Regions from separate parts of the Hydrogenophaga sp. FG152 genome, predicted to be linked through region 2. Evidence: riboswitches for the same ligand, from Rfam matches in the RefSeq annotation. Region 2 holds a riboswitch; the other holds the start of a gene.
What was found. A riboswitch is a leader RNA that binds a small molecule or an ion and turns the genes downstream of it on or off. The one in region 2 is predicted to bind glycine.
Positions count from the first base shown of each region.

Region 1 (7,582 bases), on a different contig from region 2:
GCCATGTAACCAGCGTGCGGGCCGCCCGCGCCCATGGGCATGCCGAAGCGCTGGGTGGTGCCGACCACGATGTCCGCGCCCATTTCGCCCGGGGGTTTGAGCAGGGTGAGCGCGAGCAGGTCGGCGGCGACGATGAAGGCGGCCTGCTTGCCGTGCACGGTGGCGGCGTCCTTGGTCCAGTCGTGCAGCCAGCCGCTGGAGGCGGGGTACTGGGTGAAGGCGGCGAAGTAGTCGCCGTCCGACAACATGGCGGCCCATTCCTCGCCCGACATCGCGATCTTCACCGTGAGGCCCAGGGGTTTGGCGCGGGTCTGCACCACTTCGATGATCTGCGGGTGCACGTCGCCCGAGACGATGAAGGTGTTGCCCTTGTTCTTCACCGAGCGTTTGGCCAGGGTCATGGCCTCGGCGGCGGCGGTGGCTTCGTCGAGCATGGAGGCGTTGGCGATGGCCATGCCGGTGAGGTCGCTCACCATGGTCTGGAAATTGACCAGGGCTTCCATGCGGCCTTGCGAGATCTCGGCCTGGTAGGGCGTGTAGGCGGTGTACCAGGCGGGGTTCTCCAGCACGTTGCGCAGGATCACGCCGGGCGTGAGCGTGCCGTGGTAACCCTGGCCGATGAAGCTCTTGAACACCTTGTTCTTCTGCGCCAGCGCCTTGAGCTCGGCCAGCGCTGCCGCCTCGGTGACGGCCGTTGGCAGCTGCATGCCCTGGCTGCGCGCGATGCTGCGCGGCACGATGCCGTCGATCAGCGCGCGGCGCGAGGCCTCGCCGATGACCGAGAGCATGTGGGTCTCGTCGGCCTGGCCGATGCCGATGTGGCGCGCCACGAATTCGGACGGGTTTTCGAGTTCACCGAGGGGTTTGACAGAGGGCATCAGCATGGGGGGCTCCGGCGGGAGAAGAGGCGGGTCAGGCGTTGGCGAAGGCGTTGTAGGCGGTCTCGTCCAGCAGGGCGTCGACCTGGGCCGGGTCGGAGAGCTTGACCTTGAAGAACCAGCCGGCCTTGAGCGGGTCGGTGTTGGCCAGCGAGGGGTCGGCGCGCAGGGCTTCGTTGACTTCGGTGATTTCGCCGCTGATGGGCATGTACACGTCGGCGGCCGCTTTCACGGACTCGACCACGCCGGCCACGTCCTTCTGCGCGAAAGTCTTGCCGACTTCGGGCAGGTCGACGAACACCACGTCGCCCAGCGCGTCCTGCGCGTGCACGGTGATGCCGACGGTGGCGATGCCGCCGTCAACGGTGATCCATTCGTGGTCTTCGGTGTACTTGGTGGTCATGGAAAAGCTCCTGAAAAAAGAAACGAAAAAAGTGAGATCAGCCGCGGAAGTATCGGTTGGGCACGAAGGGCATGGCGCTGACCTGCATGGGCACGGGTTTGCCTCGCACCATGGCCACCACGGGCGTGCCCAGGGCGGCGTGTTCGGGCGCGACGTAGCCGATGGCGACGGGCTTGTTGGCGCTGGGGCCGATGAGGCCGCTGGAGGTCTTGCCGATCACGTCGCCGCTGGTGTTCTGCAGTTCGACGTTCTCGCGCACGGGCACCCATTCCTGGGCGATCAGGCCCACGCGCTTGCGGGCCAGCGGTTCGCTGCCGTCGAGCTGCGCGAGCACGCGCGCCGCGCCGGGGAAGCCCCCCGCGCGCGCGCCGCCGGTGCGGCGCACTTTCTGCATGGCCCAGTTGAGCCCGGCTTCCACCGGGGTGGTGGTGGTGTCGATGTCGTTGCCGTAGAGGCACAGGCCGGCTTCGAGGCGCAGCGAGTTGCGCGCGCCCAGGCCGATGGGCATCACTTCAGGCTGGGCCAGCAGGGTGCGCACGAACTGGTCGGCGCGGTCGCCGGGCAGGGAGATCTCGAAGCCGTCTTCGCCGGTGTAGCCGCTGCGGGTGATGAAGAGGTCGGCGCCGTGCCAGTTGAAGGGCGAACCGGTCATGAAGACCAGTTTTTCGACGCCGGGCACGAGGCGCCGCAGCACGTCCACCGCCAGCGGGCCCTGCAGCGCGAGCAGGGCGCGGTCGGGCAGGGGGATGACCTCGCAGCGCGAGCCGATCCGCGCCTGGATGTGCGCGATGTCACCAGCCTTGCAGGCGCCGTTGACGATGACGAAGAGGTCGTGCCCGCGGTTGACGAACATGAGGTCGTCGATGATGCCGCCCTCGTCGTTGAGCAGCAGGCCGTAGCGCTGCTTGCCCACGCCGAGATCGATCACGTCCACCGGCATGAGCGTCTCGAAGGCGGCGGGGGCGTCGGGCCCGACCAGGCGCAGCTGGCCCATGTGCGAGACGTCGAACAGGCCGGCGGCCTTGCGGGTGTGGTGGTGTTCGGCCATGAGACCGGTGGGGTACTGCACCGGCATGTCGTAACCGGCGAAGGGCACCATGCGGGCGCCCAGTTCGACGTGGAGCTTGTGCAGCGGGGTCTGGAGAAGCGGGGCGGCAGCGGGCACGGCAAAGGCTTTCAGGCAAGGGGGCAGGCCCCGGTGGGGCGAAACACGGTTCATCCGTGCGCTGCCCCACTGTCCGCTTTACCTGAGAGATTCACGCGGGCGATGCCGCGCTTGCTCCTTCGGTGGGCCGCTTCGAGGAGCGGCCTCTCTCCAGGGGGGTACACCGGCCTCGCGGCCCGTGTTTGCCAGTCCTTTTGCCTGAGCGTTCAGAGCACCCGGTGTGCGGTGCCGCCTGCGCCTTCGGCGAGCCTTCTCCGGGGACCGGATCGGCTTCTCTCCTGACCCGGCGAGTGTATCGCACGGCGCCATGCCGGCCGGTGTTTCAGGGCGTTTCCAGGGCCGATTCGGGCAGCAGGCGGGCCAGCCGCTCGCGGATGCCGTCGGCGCGTTCACTGCCGGCCAGGCGCTCCACGTCGGCCGTCATGGCCCGGCTGACGGCCAGCATGTCGCCCACGTCGCGCGCTGCGCGCAGGGCGTCGCGGTAGCGCTGGGCCATGGCCTTGTCGCGCGGGGCGAACATGCGCTCGCTCAGGTCGAACAGGTACATGCGCGCGCTGGCGAGCGAGCGTGGGCCGGAGAAGGCGTCGGCGGAGACGGTGGGCGGGGTGTTGGCCGGTGTGAGGAGCGGCGGCGGCGCTTCGTCCACAAGGTAGCCGCGCGAGATCAGGTCGGCCGCGAGGGTGGGCCCCTGGCCCTCGAACAGGGCGAACAGTTCGGCATCGGGTTTGCGGCCATCGGCCAGCAGCAACAGGGCGCGCTCGCGCTGCGCGAGTTGGCGTTGCCCGGGGCGCAGCTCGGCGCGGCCCTTCTGGGTCTTGTTCAGCATGGCATCTCGGCGTCGTTCACGGAGCCTGCACTGTGGACAGCCCATGTGACGGCGCGGTGAATACCGGGCATGAAAAAGCCGCCCGCAGGCGGCTTTTCAGGAAAGGGTGATTTCGCTCACATGCCGGCGTAGTTCGGACCGCCGCCGCCTTCGGGCGTGACCCAGACGATGTTCTGCGTCGGGTCCTTGATGTCGCAGGTCTTGCAGTGCACGCAGTTCTGCGCGTTGATCTGCAGGCGGTCGGTGTTGTCGGGGTTCTTCACGAACTCGTACACGCCGGCCGGGCAGTAGCGGGCTTCGGGGCCGGCGTACTTGGCGAGGTTGATCTTCACCGGCACGCTGGCGTCTTTCAGCGTGAGGTGGGCCGGCTGGTGCTCTTCGTGGTTGGTGTTGCTGACGAAGACGCTGCCCAGGCGGTCGAAGGTGAGCTTGCCGTCGGGCTTGGGGTAGACGATCTGCTCGCACTCGGCGGCCGGCTTGAGGTAGAGGTGGTCGGCCTTCTCGCGGTGCAGCGACCACGGCGGGGCCTTGAAGCCCAGGCGGGGCAGCAGCCAGTGTTCGATGCCGACCATGAGGCCGCCGACGATGTTGCCGTACTTGAACCAGGACTTGAAGTTGCGCGAGGCGTCCAGCTCTTCGCGCAGCCAGCTCTTGCCGAAGGCAACCGGGTAGGCCTTGAGTTCGTCGTGCTGGCGGCCGGCCTGCACGGCCTCGAAGGCGGCTTCTGCGCAGAGCATGCCGCTCTTGATGGCAGCGTGGCTGCCCTTGATGCGCGCGCCGTTGAGGTAACCCGCGTCGCAACCGACGAGGGCGCCACCGGGGAAGGTGGTCTGCGGCAGGCTCATGAGGCCACCGGTGGTGATGGCGCGCGCGCCGTAGCTGATGCGCTTGCCGCCTTCGAGGAAGGCTCGGATGCGCGGGTGCGTCTTCCAGCGCTGCATTTCCTCGAACGGGCTGAGCCAGGGGTTGCTGTAGTTCAGGCCGGTGACCAGGCCCAGCGTGACCTTGTTGTCCTCCAGGTGGTACATGAAGCCACCGCCGTAGGTGTCGTCCTTCATGGGCCAGCCGGCGGTGTGGATCACCAGGCCGGGCTGGTGCTTGGCGGGGTCGATTTCCCACAGTTCCTTCACGCCGATGGCGTAGGCCTGCGGGTCCTTGCCTTCGTCGAGGTGGAACTTGGCGATCAGGCGCTTGCCCAGGTGGCCGCGCGAGCCTTCGGCGAAGACGGTGTATTTCGCGTGCAGCTCCATGCCGAGCTGGAAGTTGTCGGTCGGCTCGCCGTCCTTGCCCACGCCCAGGTTGCCGGTGGCCACGCCCTTGACGGAGCCGTCGTCGTTGTAGAGCACCTCGGCGGCCGCGAAGCCGGGGAAGATCTCCACGCCGAGGTTTTCGGCCTGCTGGGCCATCCACTTGACCACGTTGCCCAGGCCGACCACGTAGTTGCCTTCGTTGTGGAAGTTGTTGGGGATCAGGAACTTGGGTGTGTCGATGGCGCCTTTTTCGGTCAGCCAGAGCAGCTTGTCGTCGGTGACGGGCTGGTTGAGCGGCGCGCCGTCGGCTTTCCAGTTGGGCAGCAACTCGTTGAGGGCCTTGGGGTCCATCACCGCGCCGCTGAGGATGTGCGCGCCGGGCTCCGAGCCTTTTTCGAGCACGCACACGTTGATCTCGCCGCCTTTTTCGGCGGCGATCTGCTTGAGCCGGATCGCCGTGGCCAGGCCGCCGGGGCCGCCACCGACCACGACCACGTCGTACTCCATGGCTTCGCGCGGGCCGTAGGTGCTGATGATTTCTTCGGGGGTCATGTCGAGGGTCTCACTCTGTCGGGCGGGCGCCCGGGGATTTTCATGACGGCAATGCATGGAGTCATGCCGGTGTCGTGGTCGGGACCGATTTTAGTGGCCCAGGGCGCACAATCCTGTCGGATGGGGCCTCGTCGGCCCGGGCGGTGCTCGGATGGCCGCAGAATCCAACCACTTTAGAGGAGGTTCTCTCATGGCATACAGCCTGGACTTGTCGGGCCGCGTGGCCCTGATCACCGGGGCGTCCGGTGGGTTGGGTGAACAGTTCGCCAAGACGCTGGCGCGGGCGGGCGCGGCCGTGGTGCTGGCCAGCCGCCGCACCGACCGCCTGATGGCGCTGCGCGCGCACATCGAGGCTGCCGGTGGCGACGCGCACGTGGTGGCGATGGATGTGACCGACACGGCATCGATCAAGGCGGCGGTGGCGCACGCCGAGACCGAGGTCGGCGCGATCGACATCCTGGTCAACAACTCGGGCGTGAGCACCACGCAGCGCCTGCAGGACGTGACGGAGGAAGACTACGACTTCGTCTTCGACACCAACACCAAGGGCGCGTTCTTCGTGGCGCAGGAGGTGGGCCGTCGCATGCTGGCGCGCGCCAACGGCGCGGCGCCGGGCACCTACGTGGGCGGGCGCATTGTCAACATCGCGTCCATGGCCGGGCTCAAGGTGCTGCCGCAGATCGGCGTGTACTGCATGAGCAAGGCCGCCGTGGTGCAGATGACCAAGGCGATGGCGATCGAGTGGGGCCGCTTCGGCATCAATGTGAACGCGATCTGCCCGGGCTACATCGACACCGAGCTCAACCACCACCACTGGCAGACCGAGCAGGGCCAGAAGCTCATCAGCATGCTGCCGCGCAAGCGCGTCGGCTCACCCACCGACCTGGACGCGCTGCTGGTCATGCTGTGTTCGAGCGAGAGCCATTTCGTCAACGGAGCGGTGATCGCCGCCGACGACGGTTTCGGGGCATGAAGGAGCTCTCCCCGCGCCGCCTGCGGCGTCACCCCTCAGGGGCAACACCTGCGGCCCGGCAGAGCCGGTTCCGCGGGGTTCTGGACCCTATCGCGGCATTTCTTTCGTCGAGATGAGCACGGCTGTTCTGGGCCGGCCTTCGGGCTGGCCGCCGGGCATGGTGACCGGCATTCTGGCGGGGCTGGGCGCGGGGGCGTTCTGGGGCACGGCCTTTCTCGCGCCCCTGCTCACGCCGGGCTTCAGCTCGATCGATCTCACGGTGGGCCGCTTCCTGGCCTGCGGCCTGTTGTCGGTGCTGCTGCTGGCGTGGGCCGGGCTGAGCGGCGAGGCGCACCTGCCGAGCTGGCGCCAGGCGGGCGCCGCGCTGTGGTTGAGCCTGCTGGGCTACACCGGCTACTACCTGCTGCTGGTGCTGGCCATTCAGGCGGCGGGCGCGGCGCTGCCGGTACTGATCATCGGCACCATCCCGATCTGGATCATGTTGCTGGGCAAGCCGCAGGGCCTGCGCTGGCGCGCGCTGGTGCCGGGGCTGCTGCTCACCCTGGCGGGCCTGGCGCTGATGATGCGGGTGACGGCGCATGGCGGTGGCGAGGCGGGCGGCGGCACGAACCTCTGGCTCGGCATCTTCTTCGCTGTGCTGGCCATGGCCTCGTGGACCGCGTTCGGTCTGCTGAACGCGCGCTGGCTGAGCCGCCATCCGGAGGTCAACTCCACCGTGTGGGCCAACTGGCTGGGTGTGGCGGCGGGCCTGGGCGCGCTGGGCATCTGGGCCGTGGCCGGGACCGAGGTGGACACCCTGGTGCAGCGCCCGGGCTTCGGCATGTTCCTGATCGTCTGCGCGGTCACCGGCATCGGCTCGGCCTGGATCGCCTCGGTGCTCTGGAACATGGCCAGCCGCCGCCTGAGCCCGAGCCTGGCGGGCCAGCTCATCGTGAGCGAGACGGTGTTCGGCCTGATCTACACCTTCGCCTGGAGCGCCCAGTGGCCCGCTGCCCTGCAATGGACGGCCTGCGTGCTGTTCGTGCTCGGCATCCTCGCGTCGATCAAGGCGCACCGCTGACGACCACCCCAATGCCATGAAACTCGACATCCCCGAACAGAAGAAGCGCGTGTTCAGCATGACCATCCCCATCCGCTGGGGCGACATGGACGGCATGAACCACGTGAACAACACGATCTATTTCCGCTACCTGGAGATCATCCGCATCGACTGGATGCACTCCATCGGCTGTCCGCCCGATCCGGGCGGCGAAGGGCCGGTGATCGCCAACGCCTTCTGCAACTTCTACCGGCAGCTCGAATACCCGGGCGACGTGATCGCCACCATGTACGTGAGCGATGTGGGGCGCAGCAGCTTCGAAAGCTGGTGCACGCTCTCGCGCAGTGACGACCCCGACACCGTGTGCGCGGCCGGCGGTGCGACCACCGTGTGGGTGAACTTCCCGCTGAAGAAGTCGGCCCCGATTCCCGACTGGCTGCGCGCGCATTTGAGCTGATGGCTGTGTGCGCTGGCGCACACACAAATGCTTGCACAC
Region 1 is NZ_JBMDKH010000008.1:109,149-116,730, reverse strand. It holds gene gcvP (aminomethyl-transferring glycine dehydrogenase) at 1-884, opposite strand, end outside; gene gcvH (glycine cleavage system protein GcvH) at 913-1,281, opposite strand; gene gcvT (glycine cleavage system aminomethyltransferase GcvT) at 1,319-2,500, opposite strand; glycine riboswitch at 2,506-2,610, opposite strand; glycine riboswitch at 2,623-2,737, opposite strand; gene ACODTB_RS11705 (hypothetical protein) at 2,769-3,272, opposite strand; gene ACODTB_RS11700 (electron transfer flavoprotein-ubiquinone oxidoreductase) at 3,389-5,074, opposite strand; gene ACODTB_RS11695 (SDR family oxidoreductase) at 5,265-6,047, shown strand; gene ACODTB_RS11690 (DMT family transporter) at 6,160-7,107, shown strand; gene ACODTB_RS11685 (acyl-CoA thioesterase) at 7,124-7,543, shown strand.
Region 1: linked by a shared signal. The riboswitch ahead of gcvT (glycine cleavage system aminomethyltransferase GcvT) and the one ahead of ACODTB_RS02860 (D-amino acid dehydrogenase) in region 2 are both predicted to bind glycine.

Region 2 (7,582 bases):
GCGCCCGAAAAACAACCTCACCCTCGAAATGGTTGTTCAAAATTCAATTGCACACAATCAAATAAACACCTACATTCCATTTCCATGAACAAGCCCAGCATCTCCAGCGACCAGGCCCTCCAGCTCGACCACCAGTTGTGCTTCGCGCTCTACTCCGCCTCGCTGGCGATGACCAAGCTCTACAAGCCCCTGCTCGAAGAGATGGGCCTCACCTACCCCCAATACCTCGCCATGCTCGTGCTGTGGGAAAACGACGGCGTCACCGTGTCCGAACTCGGCGAACGCCTCTACCTCGACTCAGGCACCCTCACCCCCCTGCTCAAGCGGCTCGAAACCGCCGACCTCGTCACCCGCCTGCGCGACGTGCAGGACGAACGCCGCGTGCTCATCCGCCTCACCACCGCCGGCCGCAAACTCAAGGCCCGCGCCGCGCGCATCCCCGGCTGCGTGCTGCAAGCCACGCAATGCGACGTGGCCGAAGTGATGGCGCTCACGCAGCAGGTGCAAACCCTGCGCGACCGCCTCACCGCCTGACCATTCCCTTTCACCCACCCCCAGCTTCCACCCGAAGCCCTTCAACCTCAGGAGCCACACCATGCCCACCTCCCTCGACAAAGTCCTCTACACCGCCCGCGCCCACACCACCGGCGGCCGCGACGGCGCTTCGCGCAGCGACGACGGCCTGCTCGACGTCAAGCTCTCCCCGCCCAAGGCCATGGGCGGCGCCGGCAACGCCACCAACCCCGAACAGCTCTTCGCCGCCGGCTACTCCGCCTGCTTCATGGGCGCGCTCAAGCACGTTGCCGGCATGAAGAAAGTGGCCGTGCCCGCCGACGCCGCCATCGACGCCGAAGTGGACATCGGCCCGATCCCCGCCGGCTTCGGCATCGCCGCGCGCCTGGCCGTGAGCCTGCCCGGCATGGACCGCGCCGTGGCGCAGGACCTGGTGGACACCGCCCACAAGGTGTGCCCCTACTCCAACGCCACCCGCGGCAACATCGACGTGACCATCACGCTGAAGTAAACGCGCGCCCGAGACATTGCGTCGAAAGGCCCCCGGCTCACGCCGGCGGGCCTTTTTCGTGTCCGCCCCGTCAAGCCAGCTTCACCACCCTGCCCGTGGGCGCCCCCACAAAACCCGTTTCGCATCGAAACGAGAGGGCAATCACGGCTCAGGCTGCGACCGCCGCCGGCACGCTGGGAGATGCGCGCATCCGTTCCCACTGTGCCACCTGCTCACCCAACTGGTGCGCCGTGATGGCCGACAGCGTCCAGCCCAGGTGGCCGTGACCGGTGTTGTAGAACACATTGGCATGCCTGCCCGGGCCTACGCGCGGCATCATGTTGGGCAGCATGGGGCGCAGGCCTGCCCAGGGTTCCACCCGCCGCGTGCTGACGCCCGGGAAGCATTGATTCACCCAGTCGACCAGCGGCCGGATGCGATCGGCACGGATGTCGAGGTTGTAACCGTTGAACTCGGCCGTGCCGGCCACTCGGAAGCGGTCCAACCCCAGGCGGCTGGTGACGAGCTTGGTCGCGTCGTCCAGCAGGCTCACCTGGGGCGCGGCGGCCTGACTCTGTTCGTCTTCGAGCATGACGGTGATGGAGTAGCCCTTGACCGGGTAGACGTTGAGCCGGTCGCCAAGCTGGGCGCCCAGGGCGCGGCTGCGCACGCCTGCGCAGATCACCACCCCGTCCGCATCCACCTCATCCCCGCTGGCCAGCAGGACCCGCACGCTTTTTCCGGTGCTCCACACGCGTGCCACTGCCTGAGCGGTCATGAATTTCACGCCCAAGCGGGCACAGGCCAGACCCAGGCCATGGGTGAACTTGTGGATGTCGCCCGTGCTGTCGCTCTCGGTGTACCAGCCTCCGAAGAATTCGCCTCTGAGAGTGGGTTCGATGGCGCGCATTTCATCGGGTGTGACGGCCCGACGGGTCAGGCCACCTTGCGCCAGCAGCCGCGACACCTGGCTCGCATGCTCGAAGCTGGCCCGGCTTCGATAGATGTGCAGGATGCCGCGCTGTTTCAAATCGAACTCGATGCCCTCGTCCTGGGCCCAGCCGAACAAATGCTCCCGCGCGGCAATGGCCAGGCGCGTGGTGGCCACGGTGTTGTCGCGGTACCTGGACATGGAAGCCGCAAACTCGGCGAACCAGCTGAGCTTGTGCCAGCTGGGCCTGGGGTTCAACAGCAAGGGGGCGTCGGCCTTGAACATCCACTTCAGGCCCTTGATCAAGGTGGAGGGATGGGTCCAGACCTCGGCATTGGAAGCGGAGAGTTGCCCGCCGTTGGCATGACTGGTCTCCATGCCCGCGTAGCGGTGCTTTTCGATGAGGGTGACTTGATGACCCTGGCGGGCCAGGGCATAGGCGCTGGTGACGCCCGTGATGCCGCCGCCGATGACGATGAGGTGTGCCATGTGAATCTCGCGTTCAAAGCCGTCAGACAGGGAAAGCATGGCCCGCACACCGTGTGCGGGCCATGACCCCCTCTGTTTGAGACCTGAGAGATTCACCAGCGCGTGGGCCGGCTTGCTCCTGCGGTGGGCCGGGGGACGAATCCCGGCCACTCTTCAGAGTGCGATGCGTGTCGACCGGTCCTTTTGCCTGAGAGTTTCCGGGGCGGTTGCTCCTTCGGCGCCGGCTTCACATGCAAGCCAGTCTCTCCCGATCGACAGGGTTGGAGCTTACTGCGCTTGCAGCTGAATGGACTTGGCAATCGCGCGGAACTGGCTGATGCCGTCGGCATAGGCCTTGTCCACCGCCGCAAGTGGCAGGGGTTTGGCCAGCAGCTGGCTGTTGGCTTCGAGTGCCTGGTGCACGCCCGGATCACCCAGCGTTTCGGTGATGGCCTTGTGCAGCGCGATCACCACCGGTTCCGGGGTGTCCTTCTTCACGAAGTAACCGGTCCAGATGTTGAAAGTGAAATCCTTGAGTTGCTTGCTCTCGCTGATGGCCGGGTAGTTCTTCACGCTCTCCAGTCGCTCGTTGTTGAGCATGGCCAGCACTTTGACGCGGCCCTGCTTGTGCATCTCGTCGTACTTCTTGCCATAGGGCGCCAGGAAAAAATCCACCTGGCTGGCCATCAGGTCCTGCTCGGCCGGTGCCGCACCTTTGTAAGGCACATGGGTCATCGGAATGCCGGTGACTTTGGACAGGTGCTCGCCGAGCAAATGGTAGAAGGAGCCCGGGCCGACACTTGCATAGGTCAGGGGGCGGCCCTGCTGCGCCGACTTGCGCGCATGCTCCAGGAACTCGTCCACGTTGCTGACGGGCAGGTCCTTGCGGGCCAGGAAGGCGATCTGTGCGGTGGCGATCATCTGCACCAGACGAAAGTCCTCACTCTTGAATTTGATGGATGCGATCGCCAGAGGAGCCAGGATGAGTTCGTTGGGTGAACCCTGGAACAACTGATAGCCGTCGCTGGCACCGTTGAGCACCCTCTGAGCAGCGATCGATCCGCTGGCACCACCCAGGTTCTCGATCACCACCGGTTGGCCCAGTTGCTTGCCCAGTGTGTTGTTGACGGAGCGGGCAATCACGTCGGACAAGCCACCCGCCGGGTACGGCACCAGCAGGGTCACCGGGCGGGTCGGGTAGCTCTGGGCCTGGGCCATGCCTGAAAGGGTGGCCAATGCGATGGCGGCACCGGCCATCAAGGTCTTGTAGCGGCTGTTCATGAGAGTCTCCAGTGGAGTCAGGGGTGGGGAAAAGGGGTGGAAAGCAACGCCTGCACGAGCGCTGTCCAGTAAGCGGCGCCGGTGCCGATGTTGTGATCGTTGAAGTCGTAGGCCGGGTTGTGCACCATGCAGGCGCCAGGCTCCTGCCCCGCGCCGTTGCCAATGAACAGGTAGCTGCCGGGGACCCGCTCCAGCATGAAAGCGAAGTCCTCGCTGCCCGGCACCATGGCGCCCTGGGCGACCACTTGCTCGGGTGGGAAATGCGCCTGCGCAACCGCCAGAGCGCGGGCGGTTTGCTCCGCGTCGTTGACCAGCACGGCGTAGCCGGAGCGCCAATCCAGCTCGGCGCGCACGCCATAGCTCTCGGCCTGCAGACGCACCAGTTCGCGGATTCGCAGTTCCATGTCGCGGCGCACCTGCGGGTCCAGCGCACGCACGCTCAACTCCAGCCGGGCCGAGGCCGGAATCACGTTGTTGGCCGCGCCGGCGTGCAGCGCGCCCACGGTGACGACCGCGGGCTGCATGGGGTCGACGTTGCGGGAGACGATGGTCTGCAGCGCCATGACGATGGATGCGGCCGCCACCAGCGGGTCGACCGCTCGGTGCGGCATGGCGCCGTGGCCACCCACACCGTGCAGCGTGACGGTCGCGTAGTCCGACGAGGCCATGGTCGGCCCACTGCGGAACACCAGCTGGCCCTGCGCATAGCCGGGCATGTTGTGCATGGCGAAGATGGCGTCGCACGGAAAGCGCTCGAACAGACCGTCTTCCATCATCTTCAGGGCACCGCCGCCGCCCTCTTCGGCAGGCTGAAAGATCAGGTTGAGCGTGCCGTCGAAGCGGCCGGATTCGGCCAGGTGGCGCGCGGCGGCCAGCAGCATGGCGGTGTGGCCATCGTGGCCACAGGCATGCATCACACCCTGATGGCAACTGGTCCAATCGGCGCCGGTCGCCTCCTCCACGGGCAAAGCGTCCATGTCCGCGCGCAAGCCCAGGGTGCGCGCGGAACCGCCCCGGCGCAGTTGCCCCACCACGCCCGTGCCACCCAGCCCTGTGGTCACGTCGTATCCCCAGGCCGCCAGCCTTTCCGCCACCAAGGCGCTGGTGCGGTGCTCTTCGAAAGCCAGTTCCGGGTGCTGGTGGATGTCGCGCCGAAGCGCGATGAATTCCTGCACCAACTGATCGCTGAGACGTTCCAAGGCCGGGCTCCTGGTGAGGGTTGCAAAGAGCCCTCGTGGGCTTTGTTCTGCAACCGGTTACATGCAATTTGCTGCATGTTAGGAACGCATTGATTTAAAGTCCAATGCATTGATGATCATCAATCCATGACTTTCACTGAGGATTTGCGATGACTCTGGTGCAACTGCGGCATTTCGTGGTCCTCGCGGACCTGGGCTCCTTCGTGCAGGCATCCGCCGCCCTGTTCCTCACGCAGCCGGCGCTCACGCGCAGCATCCAGGGGCTGGAAGTCGAAATGGGCGGGGCACTTTTTGATCGCCTGGGCCGGCGCATCGCGCTCACGCCCTTCGGCCATGAAGTGCTGAGGCGCGCGCGCCACCTGGTCAGTGATGCCGAGGCGCTCAGGCACGCCGGCAAGGCCTTGCACGACGGCCTGATCGGCAAGCTGCGCGTGGGGCTGAGTTCAGCGCCGGGGGCGCTGTTCAGCATGCCGTTGATGCTGCACATGGCCGAGCACCACCCGAAACTGCAGGTGCACATCTCGCGCGGCAACACCGGCGTGCTGGTGCATGCGCTGCGCGAGCAACGCCTGGACGCCGCCATCGTCGACATCCGCGACATGCGCCCCTCGGCCGACCTGCGGGTGGACCTCGCCTTCGAGCTGGGGGCGGGTTTTCTGGCGCGCCGGGACCATCCGCTGGCACAACTTGGTCGTCGGGTGAGGCTGGACGAGGTGTTGGCCTATCCGATCGCGTCCACCCCGCTCAGCGATGAAGTGGCGCGCTTGCTGATTGCCCGTTATGGCCCCCAGGCCAACCCGGACGACATGGTCACGCTGCGCTGCGACGAGACCCTGAGCATCGTGGAGGTGGCACAACGAAGCGATGCGATCCTGCTGACCGTCAACGCCGTCGCGGCAGGCCTGATCCGCCTGGATATGCAACCCGACCTGGATGCCACCGGCCGGTTTGGACTGGTCACCTCAGCCCAGCGGCAGGAGGCGCCCGCACTCTGCATCTTGCGCGAGCAGATGCCACGCTGGATCAGCGGGCTGGGGAACATGGAAAGCGTTGCACGCGATCACATCGTTGTTCCGCCCGACCACCGGGACATTGAGCGCGGCTGATCGCTTACCACCACGCTGGACACCATCGATCACGACATCCACACGCATTTCAGGATGCGGGTGTCAGTTGCGGTCGTGCGGATCGTGGATCACCGTGCTGGTGCCCACCCCCACGCCCACGCTGGCCCCACTGTTGCCGATGCGCGTGCTCGTCCCCACCCCCGCGCCGGCACTCACCTGGCCGCGCTGGTTCACCCCCACGCCCACACCGACCGGCCCGACGCCGGTGCTCACGCCCGCACTCACGCCGCCGGTGCCAGCGCCCACGCCGATGGAGAAGGGGCCGATGGGCACCCCGATACCGATGCCCACCCCGGCCGAGCCACAGCCCGCCAGCAACGCGGCTCCCGCCAGCAACACCCCCGCGGCACCGCGGAGGACAACAGAGTGGTTTTGAGGTGAGGTGGTCATGGCACGGGCCCTTGAATGCGGAACGAATGCCATTGTGAGCGCGGGTTCAGCACAAAAGTGCCCTCCGTTGTGCAACGTTTCGTCACAAGCCCGCTCAGGCCACCCCCTGGCCCAGGCGCTCGATCGCGTCCGCGAGCCAGTCCGTCGGCAGCGCGGCCGCTTCCACAGGCCGCACCGCCCAGGCGCCGTCCACGGCCACCGCCTCGGCCAGCCCACCCTGCCAGAGCAGCCAGGCCAGCCAGGCGCACTGGGGCGCCGTCGGCCATTCGCCCACCGGCAGGGAGAGCAGGGCCGTCAACACCGTGCCGTCGGCCAGTTGCACATGGTCCCCCTTGAGTTCGCCGCCCAGGGCCTGGGCCAGCACCGACAGGGCGCCCGCACCGTCGCGCCGCGGGCCAAACTCGCGCAGCCACTGGCGCAGGTGGGCCGCGATGGCCGCGCCGCGCTGGGCCTCGGCCTGCATCAGGTCCGCGTGGTCCCAGCGGTTCCAGTCGATGGCCGGCTGGGTGCTGCCCACGCGCAGCGCGGCCTGGGCAAATCGGTGCAGCGCCTGCTCCACGTCCTCGCTGTGCACCGCCGCGCCCACCATCAACAGCGCCGACAGGCGGTTGGCCAGCAATTGGCCCTGCTGGGCCATCAGCCGGTCGCGCATCAGGCTGTCGCGCTCGCTGCGCAGTTCGGCCAGTTCAAGCGCGTTCTTCAGGTCGGCGCGCAGGCTCTCCAGCTCCCAGGGCTTGTTGATGTAGCGGTAGATCTCGCCGGTGTTGATGGCCTCGATGGCATCGCCCAGTTCGGAATACGCGGTGGTCAGCATGCGCACCACGCCGGGGTAGTACTCGCGCGCATGGCGCAGCAGCTCGTTGCCGTACTCACCTGGCATGCGCTGGTCGCACACCAGCACGGCGATCTCGGCGCCGTGCGCCGCGAGCATCGCCCGGCCCTCTTCCACCGAGGTTGCGGTGAGCACCGGTGCCAACGGACTCACCAGGCGCTCGAAGTACTTCAGGGCCATGGCCTCGTCGTCAACGTACAAAATTTTCACGGGCTTCACGGATTCTCCTGACTGGTCATTGCGCGAAAGGGAAATAGAGGGACACGCTGGCGCCCTGGCCGGCCTCGGACCTCACGACGATGGAGCCGCCCAGCGAGGTCATCACGCGGCGGCAGAACACCAGGCCCATGC
Region 2 is NZ_JBMDKH010000002.1:9,615-17,196, reverse strand. It holds gene ACODTB_RS02870 (MarR family winged helix-turn-helix transcriptional regulator) at 85-534, shown strand; gene ACODTB_RS02865 (organic hydroperoxide resistance protein) at 596-1,024, shown strand; gene ACODTB_RS02860 (D-amino acid dehydrogenase) at 1,173-2,423, opposite strand; glycine riboswitch at 2,589-2,683, opposite strand; gene ACODTB_RS02855 (Bug family tripartite tricarboxylate transporter substrate binding protein) at 2,691-3,683, opposite strand; gene ACODTB_RS02850 (M20 aminoacylase family protein) at 3,701-4,882, opposite strand; gene ACODTB_RS02845 (LysR family transcriptional regulator) at 5,032-5,988, shown strand; partial or broken gene ACODTB_RS02840 (hypothetical protein) at 6,064-6,399, opposite strand; gene ACODTB_RS02835 (response regulator) at 6,494-7,441, opposite strand; gene ACODTB_RS02830 (ATP-binding protein) at 7,467-7,582, opposite strand, start outside.